One region of the Streptomyces sp. NPDC031225 genome, then DNA from elsewhere that is predicted to be linked to it. Evidence: riboswitches for the same ligand, from Rfam matches in the RefSeq annotation. Region 1 holds a riboswitch; each other region holds the start of a gene.
What was found. A riboswitch is a leader RNA that binds a small molecule or an ion and turns the genes downstream of it on or off. The one in region 1 is predicted to bind S-adenosylmethionine.

Region 1 (3,202 bases):
CTAGTGAACAGGTAGGGAAACATGGGGCGCCTTGAACCGGCCGTCGGCCGAGTGAGCCGTACCTCTCGGCCGTCGCCCCTTCTGACCTCCCGCCGGCACATCGATCTGCAGCGGGTCTGCAGCGCCATCAGGCCCCTGGGCTGAGCCCGCCGCTCCCGACCTCGTTCCGTGCCCGCACGGCACACCCCCGCCGTCACGCACGGGGACGGCCGTCTGTTCCCGCCCGACGACGCTTCCGCCGCGCGTACGTCTGCGCACCGACACCCCGGGGAGACCCATGACCGTCACACCGCTCGCCCACGTCCCCACCACCCACCCGGCCCCCGCCTTCCGCGGCCGGATCGGCCAGGACGCGCGCAGTGGCCACTACGCCGTGCCGCTGCGCTACCGGCTCCATCTGGCCGCCGCCTGTGCCGACGGCCTGCGCATCGCCGTCGTGCACAGCCTGCTCGGACTCGACGACGTCTGTCCCGTGACCTTCCTGGACCCGGTCCCCGACTGTCCCGACGGGGGACACTCCGCACTGCGCCCGCTCTACGAGGCCAGCGCGCACCGGTACACCGGAGCGGCCGTCGCGCCGGTGCTCAGCGACGCCTGGTCGGGACGGATCGTCAGCACCCACGCCCCCGACATCACCCGTGACCTGGCCCGGCACTTCGGCGGCGGCCGCCCGGCGCTGTACCCGTGCGGGGCGGAGTCGGAGACCGAGGCCGTCGAGCGGATGTGTGCGGGCATCGGGCGGTCCGCCCAGCACGCCGGGTCCGCGGGCGGCGACGAGGACGAGCGTGCCGCCGCGCTGGAGCAACTGCTGGACTCCCTGGGCTCGTTGGAGCGCTGGCTCACGGGGCGGGAGTACCTGATCCGGGATCACGTCACCGCCGCCGACGTCGAGTTGTGGGTCACCCTGGTCCAGCTCGACACCGTGCACCGCGACCACCTGGACGCCGCCGCGGTGCAGCGCATCGCCGGCCACCCCACCCTGTGGGCGTACGCCCGCCGCCTGGCCGCGCACCCGGCCTTCGGCACCCACCTCGACCTCGACGGCATCGCCCGCCGCCACCACGCCCGGTGCCGGGGCCTGGAGGCCGCCGGAGCCGCCGTGCAGATCCTGGACTGGGCGGCGCACACCGGCCGCACGTCCTGACCGGTTCGGCTGACGGACCCGTTTCAACTGACGGACCAGCATTGACATTCGTTCGGGCATTTGTCTTAACTACGGCTCAGAACGGTCATGAGTGTCAGCGACAAGCCCTGGCTTGCTGACCGGCAACCCTCGCTCCGCGGTGGGGTGCCCCAGGTGACGACCGGACCGGATCACGTTTCGGTAAGCGCGAGGGCCCGAAGGGCCGGAAGAGCACGGTGACGGACATGTACGCAGCCTCCAGGACGGCCACGCGCCGCTCCCAGAGCTGCGTACAGCCGTACACTGACGTGCTCGTGGCCGACCGGAGCGTCGATCTCCTCCGAGTCAGCAGCGCACTGTGTACCGCACCGGGCCGTGCCCGCTGTCAGGGCTGACGTTCTTCCTCCGCAGCCCCCGCGTTCCTGACGAACACCGCGCCGCTCGCCGTGTGCCGTCACCCGCCCAGCCCCGGTGCCCGCGCGTCCGCGTCCTACCCCCGTAGTACGCCGTGTCCGCCGCGCCTCCGGGGCACCCCGACTCCGCCGGAGCCCCCGCATGAGTGAACCCCCGGGCGCCGCCGTCTCCGTCACGGAGGCGCCGCCGCAGACCGACACCCCGTCACAACCCCTCGCCGCACAGCGGGTTCTGCCGCTCCGGCGGCCGGGACGCTGGATCGCCACCGCCGTAGTCCTGGTCCTGGCGGCCCAGTTCGTCCACGGCCTGGCGACCAACCCCTTCTACCAGTGGGACCGGTTCGGCTACTGGTTCCTGCGGCCGACCGTCCTCGACGGGCTCCTCATCACCCTCGAAGTCACCGCCTACAGCGCGGTGCTGGGGCTCCTGGGCGGAGTCCTGCTTGCTCTGGCCAGGCTCTCCAGGAGCCCGGTGCTGCGCGCGGTGAGCTGGACCTACGTCTGGGCGCTGCGCTCGATACCGCTGATCGTGCTCCTGCTGTTCCTCTACAACTTCTCCGCCCTGTACAGGACGTTGAGTGTCGGCGTCCCCTTCGGGCCGGCCTTCTTCTCCTTCGACGAGTCCAGGCTCGCCACCGACATGGTCATCGCGGTGATCGGCCTCAGCCTCAACGAGGCGGCGTACGCGGCGGAAGTCGTCCGCGGCGGCATCCTCTCGGTCGACCAGGGCCAGCACGAAGCGGCCGCCGCGCTGGGCCTGCCGAAGGGCTACCAGTTCCGCAGGATCGTCCTCCCGCAGGCGCTGCGCTCCATCACCCCGAACTACGTCAACCAGCTCATCGGCCTCATCAAGAGCACCTCGCTGGTCTTCTACGTCTCCCTGCTCGACCTGTTCGGCACCGTGCAGTCCATGGGCTCCACCTATCCCGGCGACATCGTGCCCCTGCTGCTGGTCGCCACCGTCTGGTACCTGATCCTGACCAGCGCCGTCTCCGTCGTCCAGTTCTACGTCGAGCGGTACTACGCCCGGGGCGCCACGCGCTCCCTGCCACCGACCCCGCTCCAGAAGCTACGGGCCGGCGTCACCGGTCTCGGGGCCCGCATCCGCAGGGAGACCGCCGTATGACCGTCACCGACATCACGCCCGTCGCGCTCGAAGTGCACGGCGTGCACAAGTGGTACGGCACGCACCGCGTCCTGGACGGTGTCGACCTCACCGTTCGCCCCGGCGAGGTCACCGTGATCCTCGGCCCGTCCGGCTCCGGGAAGTCCACCCTGCTGCGGGTCATCAACCACCTGGAGAAACCGGAGATCGGCCACGTCAGCGTCAACGACGAGCTGATCGGCGTCCGTCGGCAGGGCGACCGCCTCAAGGAGCTCAGCGAACGCGCGATCCTGACCCAGCGCAGCCGCATCGGGTTCGTCTTCCAGAACTTCAACCTCTTCCCGCACCTGACCGTGCTCGACAACGTGGCAGCCGCCCCGGTGGCGACCGGGAAGCTCGCCAGGGCGGCGGCCCAGGAACTGGCCCGCGAACTCCTCGACAGGGTCGGCCTCGCCGACAAGGCCAACGCCTACCCACGCCAGTTGTCGGGCGGCCAGCAGCAGCGCGTGGCCATCGCCCGGGCCCTCGCCCTGCGCCCCGGCGTGATCCTCTTCGACGAGC
Region 2 (3,202 bases), on a different contig from region 1:
CCGCGAGTCCGGCATCATCAAGCGCCTGCCGCACGGTGAGTTCGTCGAGATCCACGAGCCGCTCAGCCAGGAGCAGCTGCACACGCTCACGGCGCACGAGCAGTACGAGCCGGCTGCGATCGGCGCCACGGTCGACGAGAACGGCGTCGAGCGCAAGGTGAAGGGCTCCGAGAAGCTGCGCGCCAAGCTGAGCGAGGCGTACTACGGCGAGGAAGCCCAGATCGCCAAGCCGACCGTCGAGGAGTACAAGGAGATCACGAGCGGCCACGGCCACCACTGATCGCTGCCCTCGCCACACGAGGCAGAAGGGCCCCGTCCGATCACCGGACGGGGCCCTTCGCCGTGCACCGGGCTGGATAGGGTGGGGGCAGACTTTCCCCACGACATCTGGAGCGGCCCCATGAGCGCTGTGACCCCCGCTGGAGGCGACACCGCGGCGGGCCGTTCCTGGCCCGCCCTGCTCAACGGCCTGCTGGACGGCCGTGACCTGTCCGCCGACGACACCGCCTGGGCGATGGACCTGATCATGCGCGGCGAGGCGACGGACGCGCAGATCGCCGGCTTCGCGGTGGCGCTGCGGGCCAAGGGCGAGACCGTCGAGGAGATCACCGGGCTCGTCCGCACGATGTACGAGCACGCGAACGTCATTGAGGTGCCGGGACGGACCGTCGACATCGTCGGCACCGGCGGCGACGGCGCGAAGACGGTGAACATCTCCACGATGTCGTCGATCGTCATCGCCGGCACGGGCGCGAAGGTCGTCAAGCACGGCAACCGGGCCGCCTCCTCGGCGTCCGGCGCCTCGGACGTCCTGGAGAAGCTCGGCGTCAATCTGGAACTGACGCCGAAGCGGGTGGCCGAGGTGGCGGAGGAGGCCGGGATCACCTTCTGCTTCGCGATCAAGTTCCATCCGGCGCTGCGTCATGTGGCCGCCGCGCGAGGGCAGTTGGGGATCCGGACCACCTTCAACGCACTCGGCCCGCTGACCAACCCGGCCAGGGTGAAGGCACAGGCCGTGGGCGTCGCCGACCCCCGCCTGGCACCGCTCATCGCCGGTGTCCTGGCCGAGCGGGGCAACTCCTCCCTCGTCTTCCGCGGCGACGACGGCTTCGACGAGCTGACCACGACGTCCACGTCCCGGGTGTGGATCGTGCGCGACGGCAAGGTCACCGAGGAGAGCTTCGACCCGCGGGACGTCGGCATCGAGCTGGTCCCGGTGGAGGCGCTGCGGGGCGCGGACCCCTCCTACAACGCCGATGTGGCGCTGCGCCTGCTGGACGGCGAGACGGGCCCCGTACGGGATGCCGTACTGCTGAACTCGGCGGCCGCGCTGGTGGCCCTGGACCCCGGTACCGGGACGCTCGCCGAGCAGCTGCGGGCCGGGATGGACAGGGCCGCGGAGTCGGTCGACTCGGGCGCGGCGAAGCGGACGCTTGAGCGCTGGGTGGCCGCGAGCAACGCGTAGCAGGGCGTCGCGGTCCCGTAGTTCGGACACGGGTTGCGGGACCGCGATCACTTCCCGTAGGTTTTTGTGTCAGGTCATGAGTGACAGTCATGAGGCCCCGGCCGACTGTCCGGCAACCCTCCGTCCGTGGCGGGGTGCCCCGGGTGAAGACCAGGCCGTAGGCAGTGAGGTCTACGGCAAGCGCGGGCCCCTCTCGACACCAGGGGTCCTGGTCGTTCGAGGGAGTCTTCCGTGAGCAATCGAATGCGATAGGGCCGCCGAGCCCCGCCTCCGCGCACCCATCTCACCTTTCTCTTTTCACGGGAGTTCCCCCATGTCCGTCTCCACCGCTGCCCCCGTTCAGACCATTTGTGCCCAACTGCCCGTTCTGGGCCGGGATGTCACCGTCCCGCTCGTCACGGGCGGCGAGGTCACCTACGCGGCGCTCGACTACGCGGCCAGCGCCCCCGCACTCCAGCGCGTCTGGGACGACGTGGCGGCGTACGCGCCCTACTACGGCAGCGTGCACCGCGGTGCCGGCTACCTCTCCCAGCTGTCGACCGACCTCTTCGAGAACGCCCGCAGGACCGTCGCGGAGTTCCTCGACTGCCGGGACGACGACCAGCTGGTCTTCACCCGGTCGACCACCGACTCGCTCAACCTCCTCGCCGCCGCCCTGCCCGCCGACTGCCAGGTCTTCGTCTTCGAGACCGAGCACCACGCGAGCCTGCTGCCCTGGCAGGACGCCCGGGTCAGCTACCTCGACGCCCCGCGCACCCCGCGGCAGGCCGTCGAGACCCTGGAGAAGGCCCTCGCCGACCGGGACCCCCAGGGCCCGGCCCTGGTCTGCGTCACCGGCGCCTCCAACGTCACCGGCGAGCTGTGGCCGGTACGCGAGCTGGCCGCCGCCGCCCACGCGCACGGCGCCCGCATCGTCCTCGACGCCGCCCAGCTCGCCCCGCACCACCCGGTCTCCGTGCAGGACCTCGACGTCGACTGGATCGCGTTCTCCGGCCACAAGCTGTACGCCCCCTTCGGCTCCGGCGTCCTGGCCGGCCGCGCCGACTGGCTGCGGGCAGCCGACCCCTACCTCGCCGGCGGCGGGGCCAGCCGCAAGGTCACCCGGCGTGAGGACGGGGGAGTGGACGTGGAGTGGCACGAGAGCGCCGCCCGCCACGAGGCCGGCTCCCCGAACGTCATCGGCGCCTACTCCATCGCGTCGGCCTGCAAGGCGCTGACCGAAGCCGGCTTCGACAGCCTGGTGGCCCGCGAGCAGTACCTGATCGAGAAGGTCCGCCAGGGTCTCGCCGACGTACCCGAGGTCCGCGTCCTGTCCCTCTTCGGCGACGACGCCCCCCGCGTCGGCGTGATCTCCTTCGTCGTCGAGGGCTGGAACAGCTCCCACTTCGCCGCCGCCCTGTCCGCCGAGTACGGCATCGGCGTCCGCGACGGCCTCTTCTGCGCCCACCCCCTCCTGCGCACCCTCCTCGGCAGCGACCCGCAGGCCCAGGGCGAGTGCGGGGCCCCCGAGGCGGCGCCCGGCGAGAAGTCCCTCAACGCGATCCGGGTCAGCTTCGGCGCGGGCACGCCGGACGAGCACGTCGAGCGGTTTGTGCAGGCTGTGAAGGAACTGGTCGCGGACGGTGCGAAGTGGACGTACCGCACCGAGGACGGCCGCTGCGTCCCGGCCGTCTGACGTACTGACGTCCGACGCGCGTATACGCTCCCCCTCAGCAGCCGTACGGAAAGCAGGGGGAG
Region 3 (3,202 bases), on a different contig from region 1:
CGGCACCAGACACAGGTGGTAGTCCTGCACCAGGACCGCAGCCCCCTGCGCCGCCTCCTCGGCGAGCGCCTGAGCGAAGGCGCGGTTGTACGTCTCGTACGACGCCCACTGCCGCCGGAACTCCGCGTCGAAGACCGGCTCCAGCGGGGTCTGGTAGAGGAGGTGGTGGACGAACCACAGCACCGAGTTCGCGATGCCGTTGTACGCGTCGGCGTGCACGTCGGCCGGGATCGCGAGCATCCGGACGCCGTCCTCGCCCACCCCCTGCCGTACCGCCTCGCGGTCGCCGTCGGACAGTGCCGAGCACACCCACAGTGCGCCCGCGTCCGGCCCGATCGCCGACAGACCGGAGACGAGCCCGCCGCCGCCGCGTTTTGCGTTCAGCGAGCCGTCCTCGCCCATTTCGTACGAGACCGGGCCGCGATTGGACGCGACCAGCACCTGGTGAGCAGCGCCGTGCGTGGAAGCCATACGCCTCAACCTAGCCCGGTCCGGAACCGCTCAAACGTACGGTTGCGCTCAGTGGGGAGCCGTATACGGAACGCGTGCTCCGGTCACGCGACCTTCCGCTTCGCGTACTCCGCGATCTCCACCATCGGCGGCCGTTCCTCCGTGTCCACGGAGTACGTACGCGGTTCGAAGCCGTCCCGGCCCCGCTCGAACTGGGTGAGGGAGGGCCGGATCATATGGCCGCGGGCCAGCCGGAGCTGGGCGGTGCGGTAGATCGCGGCGGACATCCGGCCCAGGGCCTGGCCGTCCTGGTGGCGGTGCTTGCGCACACCGACGTCGACCTGGGCGAGGGCGTCCAGGCCCACCAGATGCAGGGCGTCGACCAGCATGCCGAGCTCGACGCCGTAGCCGACGGGGAACGGGAGCTGTTCCAGGAGGCTGCGGCGGGCCGCGTACTCGCCGCCCAGCGGCTGCACGAAACCGGCCAGCTGCGGCCAGTGCATGTTCAGCAGCGGGCGCGCCATGAGCTCGGTGACCCGGCCACCCTGTCCGGCGGCGCCGCCCAGGGGACGGTCGTACATGCCCTTGACCAGGTCGACCCCGGGATCGGTGAGCAGCGGACCGACGATGCCGGAGACGAAGTCCGAGGAGAACTCCTTCAGGTCGGCGTCGATGAAACAGACGATGTCCCCGCTGGTGGCGAGGAGGGAGCGCCACAGCACCTCGCCCTTGCCGGGCACGGCCGGGATGCGCGGGAGGATGTCGTCGCGGTGGACGACCCTCGCGCCGGCCGCGGCGGCCACCTCGGACGTGCGGTCCGTCGATCCCGAGTCGACGACGACGATCTCGTCGACCAGCGGAACCTGCTGCATGAGGTCGTGACGGATCACGGAGACGATGTCACCGACCGTCTCCTCCTCGTTGAGCGCGGGCAGAACAACGCTGACCGTGCGGCCCGTGCCCCGTTTCGCTGCCATGATCCTGTGGAGCGGGCGATCGGTCACGGACCAGGAACGGGTGGCCAGCCAGCGCTCGACTTCGTTCAGCACAGTGCGCGGCTCCTCTGCGTGCCCGCCGCGGAAGCGGCTGATGGATGTAGTCATCTCGCGGTTCGGACGACCCTCTCAACTGTCCAGGTCGTCGGTTACAGTCTTGAACAACGCGGATGACCATCGCATGTCCGGGATGGCCCGCCGTTCACAACTTCATACCGCTCATCCAGAGGGGCAGAGGGATACGGCCCGATGAAGCCCCGGCAACCCTCCAGTCGGTTCTCGTAGCGATCGTTGATGATCGTCCCGCGAGGCTCCCGATTCGGGAAGGTGCCAAATCCGTCTCACGGCGAAGTGCGTCGTGAGGAAGATGAGGAAAGGGCCTCGCCTCCATGGCTGCGCAGACTGTTGCAAGCACCACCGAAACCACCGTAGACCTCGGCCCCGCCGCGGCTCTCAGCTGCCGCGAGTGCGGTCACCGCGTGCCGCTCGGCCCGGTCTTCGCCTGCGAGGAGTGTTTCGGCCCGCTCGAGATCGCGTACGACTTCTCGGCCTACGAAACCGAGGAGCTCCGCAAGCAGATCGAGGCGGGACCCGCGAACATCTGGCGTTACGCACCGCTGCTGCCCGTCCCCGCGGACGTGGCGGACAAGCCCAACATCAACCCCGGCTGGACCCACCTCGTCAAGGCCGACAACCTCGCCCGCGAGCTCGGCGTCACCGGCGGCCTGTACATCAAGGACGACTCCGGCAACCCGACGCACTCCTTCAAGGACCGCGTCGTCGCCCAGGCCATCGAGGCCGCTCGCGCCTTCGGTTTCACCACCCTCTCCTGCTCCTCCACCGGCAACCTCGCCGGTGCGGTCGGCGCCGCCGCGGCGCGGGCAGGCTTCCGCTCCTGCGTGTTCATCCCGCACGACCTGGAGCAGGGCAAGGTCGTCATGGCCGCGATCTACGGCGGCGAGCTCGTCGGCATCGAGGGCAACTACGACGACGTGAACCGCTTCTGCTCCGAACTGATCGGCGACCCGGCCGGCGAGGGCTGGGGCTTCGTCAACGTCAACCTGCGGCCGTACTACGCGGAGGGGTCCAAGACCCTGGCGTACGAGATCTGCGAGCAGCTCGGGTGGCGGCTGCCCGACCAGCTCGTGGTCCCCATCGCCTCCGGCTCGCAGCTCACCAAGATCGACAAGGGGCTCCAGGAGCTGATCAAGCTCGGGCTCGTCGAGGACCGGCCGTACAAGATCTTCGGCGCGCAGGCCGAGGGATGCTCGCCGGTGTCCGTCGCGTACAAGGCGGGCCACGACGTCGTACGGCCGCAGAAGCCCAACACCATCGCCAAGTCCCTCGCCATCGGGAACCCGGCGGACGGCCCCTACGTGCTGGACATCGCGCGCCGCACCGGCGGTGCGGTGGAGGACGTGAACGACGAGCAGGTCGTGGACGCGATCAAGCTGCTGGCGCGGACCGAGGGCATCTTCGCGGAGACGGCCGGTGGCGTGACCGTGGGTGTGACGAAGAAGCTGATCGAGAACGGTCTGCTGGATCCCTCGCTGACGACTGTCGTGCTGAACACCGGTGACGGTCTGAAGACGCTGGACGCGGTCGCGGGTACGGGGCTCACCGCCACGATCCGTCCCAACCTGGACTCGTTCCGCGAGGCTGGTCTCGCGTAGTCGCGTAGTCGCGTCGTCGCACAGTCGTGCAGTTCCCCGCGCCCCTGGGTGCGCCACCTGACCGGAGGTCTAGAGCATGAGTGT

Region 2: another riboswitch for S-adenosylmethionine. It lies ahead of ACZ48Z_RS38445 (aminotransferase class V-fold PLP-dependent enzyme); the one in region 1 lies ahead of ACZ48Z_RS10725 (amino acid ABC transporter permease).
Region 3: another riboswitch for S-adenosylmethionine. It lies ahead of thrC (threonine synthase); the one in region 1 lies ahead of ACZ48Z_RS10725 (amino acid ABC transporter permease).

What each region holds. Positions count from the first base shown of each region.
Region 1 is NZ_JBVIHJ010000005.1:238,086-241,287, reverse strand. It holds gene ACZ48Z_RS10735 (putative leader peptide) at 22-144, shown strand; gene ACZ48Z_RS10730 (glutathione S-transferase C-terminal domain-containing protein) at 278-1,144, shown strand; SAM riboswitch class IV at 1,228-1,337, shown strand; gene ACZ48Z_RS10725 (amino acid ABC transporter permease) at 1,679-2,662, shown strand; gene ACZ48Z_RS10720 (amino acid ABC transporter ATP-binding protein) at 2,659-3,202, shown strand, end outside.
Region 2 is NZ_JBVIHJ010000031.1:16,435-19,636, reverse strand. It holds gene qcrB (cytochrome bc1 complex cytochrome b subunit) at 1-280, shown strand, start outside; gene trpD (anthranilate phosphoribosyltransferase) at 401-1,465, shown strand; SAM riboswitch class IV at 1,538-1,654, shown strand; gene ACZ48Z_RS38445 (aminotransferase class V-fold PLP-dependent enzyme) at 1,779-3,140, shown strand.
Region 3 is NZ_JBVIHJ010000007.1:247,416-250,617, reverse strand. It holds gene ACZ48Z_RS14775 (alpha,alpha-trehalose-phosphate synthase (UDP-forming)) at 1-471, opposite strand, end outside; gene ACZ48Z_RS14770 (glucosyl-3-phosphoglycerate synthase) at 555-1,499, opposite strand; SAM riboswitch class I at 1,662-1,819, shown strand; gene thrC (threonine synthase) at 1,835-3,118, shown strand; gene ACZ48Z_RS14760 (MoaD/ThiS family protein) at 3,195-3,202, shown strand, end outside.